3 regions of the Streptomyces sp. NPDC048275 genome follow, and region 2 is predicted to be linked to each of the others. Evidence: riboswitches for the same ligand, from Rfam matches in the RefSeq annotation. Region 2 holds a riboswitch; each other region holds the start of a gene.
The links. A riboswitch is a leader RNA that binds a small molecule or an ion and turns the genes downstream of it on or off. The one in region 2 is predicted to bind S-adenosylmethionine.
Positions count from the first base shown of each region.

Region 1: it holds a riboswitch for S-adenosylmethionine, as region 2 does, so the genes downstream of both, AB0D57_RS04705 (aminotransferase class V-fold PLP-dependent enzyme) here and thrC (threonine synthase) in region 2, are expected to answer to the same signal.
Region 3: it holds a riboswitch for S-adenosylmethionine, as region 2 does, so the genes downstream of both, AB0D57_RS29615 (putative leader peptide) here and thrC (threonine synthase) in region 2, are expected to answer to the same signal.

Region 1 covers NZ_JBEZLR010000004.1:162,151-166,396, reverse strand. The annotation lists gene AB0D57_RS04715 (cytochrome bc complex cytochrome b subunit) at 1-298, shown strand, start outside; gene trpD (anthranilate phosphoribosyltransferase) at 457-1,521, shown strand; SAM riboswitch class IV at 1,680-1,796, shown strand; gene AB0D57_RS04705 (aminotransferase class V-fold PLP-dependent enzyme) at 1,982-3,343, shown strand; gene AB0D57_RS04700 (Lrp/AsnC ligand binding domain-containing protein) at 3,634-3,915, opposite strand; gene AB0D57_RS04695 (rhomboid family intramembrane serine protease) at 3,912-4,246, opposite strand, start outside.
Region 2 covers NZ_JBEZLR010000005.1:39,620-43,865, forward strand. The annotation lists gene groL (chaperonin GroEL) at 1-226, opposite strand, end outside; gene AB0D57_RS05100 (cold-shock protein) at 580-789, opposite strand; gene AB0D57_RS05105 (MoaD/ThiS family protein) at 1,244-1,519, opposite strand; gene thrC (threonine synthase) at 1,649-2,965, opposite strand; SAM riboswitch class I at 2,983-3,141, opposite strand; gene AB0D57_RS05115 (glucosyl-3-phosphoglycerate synthase) at 3,299-4,243, shown strand.
Region 3 covers NZ_JBEZLR010000059.1:57,105-61,350, reverse strand. The annotation lists gene AB0D57_RS29625 (YceI family protein) at 1-142, shown strand, start outside; gene AB0D57_RS29620 (glutathione S-transferase C-terminal domain-containing protein) at 161-826, opposite strand; gene AB0D57_RS29615 (putative leader peptide) at 1,092-1,157, opposite strand; SAM riboswitch class IV at 1,196-1,342, opposite strand; gene AB0D57_RS29610 (amino acid ABC transporter permease) at 1,876-2,865, shown strand; gene AB0D57_RS29605 (amino acid ABC transporter ATP-binding protein) at 2,862-3,629, shown strand; gene AB0D57_RS29600 (ABC transporter substrate-binding protein) at 3,714-4,246, shown strand, end outside.

The sequences.
Region 1 (4,246 bases), on a different contig from region 2:
GGACAAGGTGCTGCACGGCCGCGAGTCGGGCATCATCAAGCGTCTGCCGCACGGTGAGTTCATCGAGGTGCACGAGCCGCTCGGCCCGGAAGCGCTGCACACGCTCACCGCGCACGAGCAGTACCAGCCCGCCGAGATCGGCCCGACGGTCGACGAGAACGGTGTCGAGCGCAAGGTGAAGGGCACGCAGAGGCTGCGCGCCAAGCTCAGCAAGGGCTACTACGGGGAGAACAACCAGATCCCCAAGCCCACGGTCGAGGAGTACGAGGAGATCACGAGCGGCCACGGCCACCACTGATCCTCTGACCGATCCTCATCGATCACCACGATCGCCACGGCAAGAGCCCCCGTCCATTGCATGGACGGGGGCTCTTTGCCGCCTCCGGGCCTGGATAGGGTGTTCTCATCTACAGGTGTCCCTGTCCAGGACGGACGGGACGGACCCAGGAGCGGCTTATGAGCGCTGTGAACCCCGCTGGAGGCAATACCGCGGCGGGCCGTTCCTGGCCCGAGGTACTGAACGGCCTGCTCGACGGCCGTGACCAGAGCGCGGACAACACGGCCTGGGCGATGGACCGCATCATGCGCGGCGAGGCGACGGACGCGCAGATCGCCGGTTTCGTGGTGGCGCTGCGGGCCAAAGGCGAGACGGTCGAGGAGATCTCCGGTCTGGTCCGGGCGATGTACGACCACGCGAACGTGATCGAGGTGCCGGGGGAGACCGTCGACATCGTCGGTACGGGCGGCGACGGCGCGAAGACCGTCAACATCTCCACGATGTCGGCGATCGTCGTGGCCGGCACCGGTGCCAAGGTCGTCAAGCACGGCAACCGGGCCGCGTCCTCGGCGTCCGGTGCCTCGGACGTCCTGGAGAAGCTCGGCGTCAATCTGGAGCTGCCGCTGAAGCGGGTGGCCGAGGTGGCCGAGGAGGCCGGGATCACCTTCTGCTTCGCGGTCAAGTTCCACCCGGCGCTGCGTCATGTGGCGGCGGCGCGGGGGCAGTTGGGGATCCGGACGGTCTTCAACGCCCTCGGTCCGCTGACGAACCCGGCGCGGGTACGGGCGCAGGCGGTCGGCGTCGCGGATCCGCGCATGGCGCCGATCGTGGCTGGCGTGTTCGCCGAGCGCGGTAACTCCTCGCTGGTCTTCCGCGGTGACGACGGCCTGGACGAGCTGACCACCACGTCGACGTCGAAGGTGTGGGTCGTCCGTGACGGCAAGGTCCAGGAGGAGCGCTTCGACCCCCGTGACGTCGGCCTCGACCTCGTCCCGGTGGAGGCCCTGCGGGGCGCTGACGCCTCGTACAACGCCGATGTCGCCCGTCGGCTGTTGAACGGTGAGACGGGGCCCGTGCGGGACGCCGTGTTGCTGAACTCGGCGGCGGCGCTGGTCGCCCTCTCGCCGGGCGAGGCGCCGCTTGCGGAGCAGCTGCGCGTCGGCATGGCGAAGGCGGCGGAGGCGATCGATTCCGGGGCGGCGAAGGCGGCGCTGGAGCGGTGGGTGGCGGCCAGCAACGCGTAGCGCCCGCGGCGGCGGGGGTGGGGCTTGTTCTCGCCCCCGCCGCCCGCACCCGTCCCCTCCTTGAGCCCCCAAGGAGGCGGGGGCGTGGTCCTCCTCCCCGTCCCGGTATCCGGACATGGGGGTTGCGCCCGGGAGGCCGTGTGGCAAGATGCTGCGCAGGTCATGAGCGACAGCCATCAGGCCCCGGCCGGCTGTCCGGCAACCCTCCGTCCGTGGCGGGGTGCCCCGGGTGAAGACCAGGCCGTAGGCAGCGAGGTCTACGGCAAGCGCGGACCCCTCGCACTCTTTGAGTGGGCACCAGGGGTCCTGGTCGTTCGAGGGAGCCCTCTGTGAGCAAGCGAATGCGATAGGGCTAGAGCCCCGCCTCCGCGTACCCCTTTTTCGCCTTTTCCTGTGCTGTTGACGCCCCGGCCGGGCTGTCCGGCGCAGCGATTCCGCCTGCCTCTCACAGGAGCTCGCCATGTCTGTCTCCGTCATTGCCGCCGACCAGTCCGTTTGCGCCCCGCTGCCCGTTCTGGGGCGGGATGTCACCGTCCCGCTGGTCACCGGCGGCGAGGTCACCTACGCCGCGCTCGACTACGCCGCCAGCGCCCCGGCCCTGCAGCGGGTGTGGGACGACGTGGCCGCGTATGCCCCGTACTACGGCAGCGTGCACCGAGGCGCCGGATACCTGTCCCAGCTGTCCACCGATCTCTTCGAGAACGCCCGCAGGACCGTCACGGAGTTCCTGGACTGCCGGGAGGGCGACCAGGTCGTCTTCACCCGGTCGACCACCGACTCGCTCAATCTGCTGGCCGCCACCCTTCCGGCCGACTGCCAGGTCTTCGTCTTCGAGACCGAGCACCACGCCTCGCTGCTGCCGTGGAAGGACGCGCGGGTGACGTACCTCGACGCGCCCCGCACCCCGAGGCAGGCCGTGACCACCCTGGAGCGTGCCCTCGCCGACCGTGACCCCTACGGTCCGGCCCTCGTCTGTGTGACCGGCGCCTCGAACGTCACCGGCGAGCTGTGGCCCGTGCGTGAGCTCGCCGCCGCGGCGCACGCGCACGGCGCCCGGATCGTCCTCGACGCCGCCCAGCTCGCTCCGCACCACCGCGTGTCGGTACGGGACCTCGACGTCGACTGGGTCGCCTTCTCCGGGCACAAGCTGTACGCGCCGTTCGGCTCCGGCGTCCTCGCGGGCCGCTCCGACTGGCTGCGTGAGGCCGAGCCGTACCTCGCCGGTGGCGGCGCCAGCCGCAAGGTCACGCGGCGTACGGACGGCGGGGTGGACGTGGAGTGGCACGAGAGCGCGGCCCGGCACGAGGCCGGCTCACCGAACGTCATCGGCGCGTACTCGATCGCGTCCGCCTGCAAGGCGCTCACCGAGGCGGGTTTCGACACGCTTGTCGCCCGTGAGCAGCAGCTCATCGCGGCCGTCCGCGCGGGGCTCGCCGAGGTTCCCGAGGTGCGTGTCCTGTCCCTCTTCGGTGACGACGCCCCACGGGTCGGCGTCATCTCCTTCGTCGTCGAGGGCTGGAACAGCTCGCACTTCGCGGCGGCACTCTCCGCGGAGTACGGCATCGGGGTGCGCGACGGACTCTTCTGCGCCCATCCGCTGGTGCGCACGCTCCTCGGCAGCGACCCGGGGACCCAGGGGGAGTGCGGCGCGCCCGAGGCCGCGCCGGGGGAGAAGTCCCTCAACGCGATCCGTGTCAGCTTCGGGGCGGGTACGCCGGACGAGCACGTGGAGCGATTCGTACGGGCCGTGGGGGAGTTGGTCCGGGACGGTGCGAAGTGGAACTACCGCACGGAGGACGGGCGTTGCGTGCCCGCCGTTTGAGGTGACTGCGGGTGGCTGGGGGCTTGGGTGGTGAGTTCGCCCCCGCCGCCCCTACCCGTCCCATCCGTACCTGGGGGCTCCGCCCCCAGACCCCCGTTCGGCCTGAACGGCCTCGTCCTCAAACGCCGGACGGGCTGGAAGTGGTCAGGGGCGCGGGGCTGTGACATTGTGCGGCTCCGCCGCGTGGGCGCGCCCAGCCCCCACTGCCCCGCAGCAAAAGAACCACCGCCGGGGGTCCGGGGGCGGAGCCCCCGGGGACGGGACGGGTAGGGGCGGCGGGGGCGAGGAACCTAACCGTCCAGCCCGATCGCGAACGCCGCCTCCAGGTCGTGCTGGGAGTACGTACGGAACGCGACATGCGTGTCCGTCGCCTCGACGCCGGGAATCTTGCTGATCTTGCCGGGGATGACATCGGCGAGATCGTCGTGAGCCTTCACCCGGACCATGGCGATCAGATCGTAGGTACCGGTGACGGAGAAGACCTCGCTGACACTGTCCAGCGCGGCGATCGACTCGGCGATCTCGGGGATCCGGTCCACGCTGGTCTTGATGAGCACGATCGCGGTGATCACGGCTGGTTTTCTCCCTCGGGGGCCGCGGCTGGGGTTTTCACTCTAGTCGCACGCCCATAGCGCACCCACGCGTAGCCGAAGCCCAGGGAGAAGCCCACCAGGTGGGCCAGGTACGCCACCCCCGGGCCCTGGGCGGCCTGGCCCGCCGCCAGCCACTGCAGGGTCACCCAGAAGGGCAGTACGACCCAGGCGGGGAAGCGCAGCGGCAGGAAGAAGAGGAACGGGAAGAGACTGGTCACCCGGGCCCGGGGGAACAGGTACAGGAACGCGCCGAGGACCGCGGAGATCGCCCCCGAGGCGCCGACCAGGCTCTGCTCGGAGTCGGAATGGG
Region 2 (4,246 bases):
CTTCCTTGACCAGCTCGGCGCCGATCTTCTCGTACGGGTCCTCGAGCTCGATCTCCTTGGCGATGGAAACACCATCGTTGGTGATCGTGGGGGCACCCCACTTCTTCTCGAGGACGACGTTGCGGCCCTTGGGGCCAAGGGTGACCTTGACGGCGTCCGCGAGCTGGTTCATGCCGCGCTCGAGGCCTCGCCGCGCCTCCTCGTTGAACGCGATGATCTTGGCCATGTGAAGTGGTCCTCCCGGACTGGGGTGGATTGCTCCGGACCGCGCTGGCGCCCGCGACGGACGGCCTGCATACCTCGTGGTTCCTTGCCCCACTTGGCCTGCGGGCCTCACCGACCCGGTCCTCGTTGTCACTCTCACCTTCAGAGTGCTAACGCCAATGATTAGCACTCGCCCCTGCCGAGTGCAAGCGGCTCCGGCCGATCCGCAGGTGAACACGGGGGCGCGCACGGTCGGCCGGACAGACGGGCGGCCGGGCGGGCCGACCGGCAGGCAGACGGACAGACCGAAGGGCCCGCACCCCCTGGTGGGGATACGAGCCCTTCGTCACGTCGAACAGTCAGTCGGCGCGTGCTTCAGCCGGTGGCCGCGAGTCGGACCATGTCCGCCTGCGGCCCTTTCTGGCCCTGCGAGATCTCGAAATCGACCCGCTGACCCTCTTCCAGGGTGCGGTAGCCGTCCATCTGAATCGCGCTGTAGTGGACGAAAACATCCGCACCACCGTCGACCGCGATGAAGCCGTACCCCTTCTCCGCGTTGAACCACTTGACGGTGCCCTGAGCCATGCCTAACTCCCCTATTACTGGCCCTTGCACAGGACCGCACTTCGCGGGCCCGGGTCAGACCTCACCCCCCAACGGTTGGGGGTGTGCGCCGGAACGCGTCGACCGCGGCTGAATGTATCTGTCCAACTGCCCTCTGCAACAGGTCAATCGGACGAGAATTCCGAGCGCGCCCGATCGGAAATATGCGGAGAATTAGCAAGGATTCAGGGCAAGTCGGGCCCCATAAATGCCATAAACGGCTCAAAAAGGTGGGGCACTTTGGCTACTTCTTATCGGGCAACCGGCCGGGAAATCACTGAAGCTCATATGCATCCGGCATGGAAAGCGAAGCAGCTTCCCCAACTGTACCGCGCTCAACCATACAGAATTGCCCCCTCCGCTTCTCTCACGGAGGGGGCAATTCGATGAACTCTGCGTATTCGGAGTTACCGAGGGTAACGATCCGGGCCGGCGATCAGCCTCCGGCGACCGCCGGAATGATCGAGACGCCCGCGCCGTCCGGCGTCGCCGTCTCCAGTCCCTGCTCGAAACGGACGTCGTCGTCGTTGACGTACACGTTGACGAACCGGCGCAGCTTGCCCTGGTCGTCCAGCACGCGGGCGGAGATGCCCGTGTGGTTCTTCTCCAGATCCGCGATGACCTCGCCGAGGGTCCCGCCCTCGGCCTTCACCTCGGCCTTGCCGCCGGTGTAGGTGCGCAGGATGGTGGGGATGCGGACGTTGACGCTCATGGGTGATGACCTCCGGTCGAGTACAGCGCCTCGTGAGGGGCGCGGGGCGGTGACATGTGCGGCTCCACCGCGTGGGCGCGACCAGCCGGCCACGGCCCGCAGCGCGAAAGGAACCCTCCTGGCGAAGCCCTACGCGAGCCCGGCCTCACGGAACGACTCCAGGTTGGGACGAATGGTCGCCGTCAACCCCGTCCCCGCCACCGCGTCCAGCGTCTTGAGCCCGTCCCCGGTGTTGAGGACGACGGTCGTCAGCGTCGGGTCGAGAAGACCGTTCTCGATCAGCTTCTTCGCCACACCCACCGTCACTCCACCGGCGGTCTCCGCGAAGATGCCCTCGGTCCGGGCCAGCAGCTTGATCGCGTCGACGACCTGCTCGTCGTTGACGTCCTCCACGGCCCCGCCCGTCCGTCGCGCGATGTCGAGCACGTACGGCCCGTCGGCCGGGTTGCCGATGGCGAGCGACTTGGCGATGGTGTTGGGCTTCTGCGGGCGTACGACGTCGTGGCCGGCCTTGTAGGCGACGGACACCGGCGAGCAGCCCTCGGCCTGCGCACCGAAGATCTTGTACGGCTTGTCCGCGACCAGACCGAGCTTGATCAGCTCCTGCAAGCCCTTGTCGATCTTCGTCAGCTGCGACCCGGAGGCGATGGGGATCACCAGCTGGTCGGGGAGCTGCCAGCCGAGCTGCTCGCAGATCTCGTACGCGAGCGTCTTCGACCCCTCCGCGTAGTACGGCCGCAGGTTGACGTTGACGAAGCCCCAGCCCTCGCCGGCCGGGTCGCCGATCAGCTCGGAGCAGAAACGGTTCACGTCGTCGTAGTTGCCCTCGATGCCGACGAGCTCGCCGCCGTAGATCGCGGCCATGACGACCTTGCCCTGCTCCAGGTCGTGCGGGATGAACACACAGGAGCGGAAGCCGGCCCGGGCGGCGGCGGCGCCCACCGCACCGGCGAGGTTGCCGGTGGAGGAGCAGGAGAGGGTGGTGAAGTCGAAAGCGCGGGCGGCCTCGATGGCCTGGGCGACGACGCGGTCCTTGAAGGAGTGCGTCGGGTTGCCGGAGTCGTCCTTGACGAAGAGCTTGCCGGGGTCGACGCCCAGCTCGCGGGCCAGGTTGTCGGCCTTGACGAGCTTGGTCCAGCCGGGGTTGATGTTCGGCTTGTCGGCCACGTCGGCCGGGACGGGCAGCAGCGGCGCGTAGCGCCAGATGTTCGCGGGGCCCGCTTCGATGCGCTTGCGGAGCTCCTCGGTTTCGTAGGCCGAGAAGTCGTACGCGATCTCCAGCGGGCCGAAACACTCCTCGCAGGCGAAAACCGGGCCGAGGGGCACACGGTGACCGCACTCGCGGCAGGAAAGCGCGGCGGCGGGTCCGAGATCGACACCGTCTACGCTGTTCGTAGTGCTTTCGGTGGCGCTAGCGGTGGTGCTTGCGACGGTCTGCGCAGCCATGGAGGCGAGGCCCTTTCTCCTCATCTTCCTCACGACGCACTTCGCCGTGAGACGGATTTGGCACCTTCCCGAGCCGGGAGCCTCGCGACGACGACGTAGTCGGTGGTCGTACGAGACCGGCTGGAGGGTTGCCGGGGCTTCAACGGGCCGTATCCCTCTGCCCCTCTGGATGAGCGGTATTCGATTGTGTGCGGACGATCTACGCAATGCGATGGTCATCCGCGTTGTTCAAGACTGTAACCGAAGGCCAGGACAGTTGAGATAGTCGTCCGAACCGCGAGATGGATCACACCGTGAGAAACCGGGTGATCAGACAGTGAGGAGCCGCAGACTGTGCTGAAGGAAGTCGAGCGCTGGCTGAGCACACGCTCCTGGTCCGTGACCGATCGCCCGCTCCACCAGCTCATGGCCGCGAAACGCACCACAGGGTCGACGGTCAGTGTCGTACTGCCCGCGCTCAACGAGGAGGAGACGGTCGGCGAGATCGTCGCCGTCATCCGCCACGACCTGATGCAGCAGGTGCCCCTCGTCGACGAGATAGTCGTCATCGACTCGGGCTCGACGGACCGCACCTCGGAGGTGGCCGCCGCGGCGGGTGCGCGAGTCGTGCACCGGGACGAGATCCTGCCGCGCATCCCGGCCGCCCCCGGCAAGGGCGAGGTCCTGTGGCGGTCACTCCTGGTGACCAGTGGGGACATCGTCTGCTTCATCGACGCCGATCTGAAGGAGTTCTCGTCGGACTTCGTCTCCGGGATCGTGGGGCCGCTGCTCACCGAGCCCGGCGTGGACCTCGTCAAAGCGATGTATGACAGACCGCTGGGCTCCGCCGCCGGCCAGGGCGGCCGCGTCACCGAACTCATGGCCCGCCCCCTGCTCAACATGCACTGGCCGCAACTGGCCGGCTTCGTCCAGCCGCTCGGCGGCGAGTACGCGGCCCGCCGCTCCCTTCTCGAACAGCTCCCCTTCCCCGTCGGGTACGGCGTCGAGCTGGGCATGCTCATCGACGCACTGCACCTGGTGGGCCTGGACGCGCTCGCCCAGGTCGACGTGGGAGTGCGCAAGCACCGGCACCAGGACGGGCAGGCGCTGGGCCGCATGTCCGCCGCGATCTACCGCACGGCGCAGCTCCGGCTGGCCCGCGGACACCTCATCCGACCGGCCCTCACCCAGTTCGAACGGGGCGAGGACGGTTTCGAGCCGCGCACCCACTCGGTGGACACGGAGGAAAGGCCTCCGATGGCGGAGATCTCCGAGTACGTAAAGAGGCGGGCCGCGTAGAGG
Region 3 (4,246 bases), on a different contig from region 2:
GTCCGGCGCCGATGCCGTCACGCTCACCGCGGACTTCACCGTGGACCGTGAGCAGTTCGGCATGGGCTGGAACCAGATGGGCATGATCCGCGGCCTGACCACGGTCACCAGCACGCTCGCCTTCACCCGCGCCAAGGCGTAACCCGCACCTCGACGGGCGTTACGTTTGCCGAGCGTCTGCGCGGGACGGGCGCGTGAACGCCGTGTGGGCGTCGAGCCGTCGTACGTAGGCCTGGAGCCGGTCGTACCCGCAGAGAGCGTCAGGCGCCTCGAGTTGGGCGAGCGCGACCCAGAGGTCGACGTCCGCGGCCGTCAGCGCATCGCCCAACGCGTAGGTGTGCGAGGCGAGTTGCCGGTTCAGCCGGTCCAGCGTCGCCGACAGGACCTCCGGCCGCGCGGTCGAGGTGACATCCCGGTCGAGGAGCTCACGGAAGGCGTCGATGTCGGCGGCGAGGGCCGGTGGGTGCAGCCGAGGGAGGCAGGCGTCCTCGCGGCCGGTCAGGAGTCCGGCGAGGTCGCGCAGGATGTCGGGGGTGTGGTTGCTGACGATGCGTCCGCTCCAACGGTCGCACAATGCGGGTGCGATGAGTGGACCGTCGTAGTGGTGCCATGTGGCCTCGTACGCGCTGCGCAGTGCGGTGAACGGGGCAGGTGTCTGCGAGGTGTCCGTTGATTCCGTGGGGAGCGCCAGCAGCGTCGTGGCGACCGAGTCACGCAGGCCGAGCAGGTCGAGGGTGATCGAGATGCGCAGCGAGCACGGACAGCCCTCGGAGAGGTACAGCTGATAGCGGTGCGGTGCCGGGTAGAAGCCGCCGGCCAGGCCCACGCCGATGCGGCTGCGGATGCGGTGCGGGCGAGGGGACGCGAGGGCGCCCCGAGGATTCGGGGCAACTGAGGCCGCAACGCGCGGGGTTGAGGCGCACGGGCCTGTGGTGCCTGCGATGCCTGCGGTGCCTGCGTGCGAAGTGAGCGAAGCTGTCTCGGGCATGACTCTCCACGGGAACGACGAAGCCCCGGCCGCCTCGTGGGCGGCAGCGGCGGAACGGAGTGACTGCGCTGACGTGCCGGTCCGGATCGTGGGACACGACGGACTAGTAAGCGCTGGAAACCCGCTGCAGGTCGATGTGCAGACGCCTCGTCAGACCGTTCCTGGTCACATTCCCACCGCTCCCGTGTCCGGGGCTCGCGAGAGGCGAGACCACGCTTGCTCCGCCGCTCCGGCGGAACCCGGTCGTCACCCGGGGCACCCCGTCGCGGTGGAAGGGTTGCCTGCCAGCGGGCCGGGGCCGATAACCGCGTCGTACGGGAAACCCCGATACGACGGGCGCTGACAATCGTGACCGTCCCCGTCAGTCTCGGTGCGCTCCGGGGAGTCGTCAAGAAGGCATCCGCGCGGTCTCACGACGTGGTCACGTGGGCCGGTCGGCGTTGACATTCGTTTGACGGCGTGCCTAACTTACGCCGCATTGGACCGGATGCGTTCCGGTGAGCGTGAGGCCCCGCGGGGCGGAATGGTGAGGGTGACCGCGATGTACGCAGCCCCGGGGACGACCGCTTCGCGGCGCCACGGCTGCGCGTCCATGCCCGCGAACCGTCGCCCCGAGCTGCTCCTCGCCGAGGGCGGCCGCGCCGACACCGCATGGTGTTGTACCTGTCGCGGCACCCGCTGTCGCTGTCAGGGCTGACCCAAGTCGCGCCGCTGCCTTTCGCTTTCTTCTTCCTTCTTCTTCCTTCTTCTTCGCTGAGCTCTGAACCGCTGGTGTTCGCCGCTGTCCCGGCGAACTCCCGGTGAGCTTCCCCTCCTTCCCCCCCTCGTATTGGGGCCTGTCTCCCCTGCGCGCGCCCCGGGGGAGTACGAGTCGCCTGGAGCCCTCCATGAGTGAACCCTTGGGCTCTGCCGTGCAGTTGGACACGGCAGAGCCGCCTCCCGCACCTGTGGTCAAGCCGCCGCCAACGACGGAACAGCGAGTGCTGCCGCTGCGCCGGCCCGGCCGCTGGATCGCTTCGGCGATCGTGCTCGTCGTGGTCGCACAGATCGCCCACGGGCTGGCGACGAACCCCTTCTTCCAATGGGACCGATTCTCGTACTGGTTCCTGCGTCCGACGATTCTCGACGGTCTGCTCATCACCCTCGAAGTGGCCGCGTACAGCGCGGTGTTGGGTCTGATCGGCGGCGTCGTGCTCGCCTTGGCCAGGCTCTCCAGGAGTCCGGTGCTGCGGGCGGTGAGCTGGGTCTACATCTGGTTGTTCCGTTCGGTACCGCTGATCGTCGTCCTGCTTTTCCTCTACAACTTCAGTGCGCTCTACCAGACCCTGAGCCTCGGAGTCCCGTTCGGTCCGGCCTTCTTCACCTTCGACGAGTCCCGGCTCGCCACCGACATGGTCGTCGCGGTCGTCGGACTGAGCCTCAACGAGGCGGCGTACGCGGCCGAAGTCGTGCGCGGCGGCATCCTCGCGGTCGACCAGGGCCAGCACGAGGCGGCCTCCTCACTCGGTCTGCCCAAGGGGTACCAGTTCAGGAAGATGGTGTTCCCGCAGGCGCTGCGCTCCATCACCCCGAACTACGTCAACCAGTTGATCGGCCTGATCAAGGGCACCTCGCTGGTCTTCTACGTCTCGCTGCTCGACCTCTTCGGCTCGGTGCAGAGCATGGGCAGCACCTACCCCGGCGACATCGTGCCGCTGCTCCTGGTCGCCACCACCTGGTACCTGATCCTCACGAGCGCCGTGTCCGTCGTCCAGTTCTACGTCGAGCGGTACTACTCGCGGGGCGCCCTGCGCACCTTGCCGCCGACCCCGTTGCAGAAGGTGCGGACCGGTCTGGGCGACCTGCGGGCCCGCGTCCGAAGGGAGACGGCTGCATGACCACCAAGGCACTGGTCGAGGTCCACGACGTGCACAAGTGGTACGGATCTCAACGCGTCCTGGACGGAGTGGAGTTGACCGTGGAGCCCGGAGAGGTCACGGTGATCGTCGGACCGTCGGGCTCCGGCAAGTCCACCCTGCTGCGGGTGATCAATCACCTGGAGAAGCCCGAGATCGGCCATGTCAGCCTGAACGGCGAGCTGATCGGCGTACGCCGGCACGGTGAGCGTCTCAAGGAGCTGAGCGAGCGGGCGATCCTGGCCCAGCGCAGCCGGATCGGCTTCGTCTTCCAGAACTTCAACCTGTTCCCGCATCTGACGGTGCTGGACAACGTGGCCGCCGCTCCGGTGGCCACCGGTCGGCTGAGCAAACCGGAGGCCCGGGAGCTGGCGCTCACCCTGCTGGGCAAGGTGGGTCTGGCCGACAAGACCGCCGCCTATCCACGTCAGTTGTCGGGCGGTCAGCAGCAGCGGGTGGCCATCGCCCGCGCCCTCGCTCTGCGACCCGGAGTCATCCTCTTCGACGAACCCACCTCCGCCCTCGACCCCGAACTGGTCGGCGAGGTACTGGCCGTCATCAAGGACCTGGCCACCAGCGGCACCACCCTCGTCATCGTCACCCACGAGATCGGCTTCGCCCGCGAGGTCGCCGACCGGGTCGTCTTCCTCGACGAAGGACGGATCGTCGAACAGGGCCCGCCCGCCCAGGTGTTGGACCAGCCGAAACACGAGCGGACCAGAGACTTCCTGAGCAAGGTCCTCTGACCCGGCCCCTCGCCTCTCACCTCTCACCCTTCGCTTTTGCCGGTCGCTTCTCACCCCGTCACCGCACCCCGAACAAGGACAGCCATGCGTACCCTCACCCTCCGCAGCAGACTCCTCCGTGGCGTCACCGCCTCCGCCGCCGTCGTCACCCTCGCTACCGGGCTCGCCGCGTGCGGGGGCGACAGCGACGCGGCCACCAGGACGGACAGCGCCTCCGCCGGTACGGTCACCGTGGGCGCGCTGTCCAACGGCGCCGCCCAGCAGACCGACCTCAAGGTCTCCGAGGTCAAGTCCATCAGCGCCGAACTGCCCGAGTCGGTGGCCAAGAGCGGCAAGCTGGTCGTGGGCGTCGGCGCCCTGCCCGCCGGGTTCCCCCCGCTGGCGTACGTGGGTGAAGACCAGAAGACCCTCACCGGCGCCGAACCCGACCTCGGCAGACTGGTCGCCGCGGTGCTCGGGCTGCGGCCCGAGGTCAAGAACTCGACCTGGGACAACCTGTTCGTCGGCATCGACAGCGGCAAGGTCGACGTCGCCTTCTCGAATGTCACCGACACCGAGGAGCGCAAGAAGAAGTACGAGTTCGCCTCCTACCGACAGGACAACCTCGCCTTCGAGGT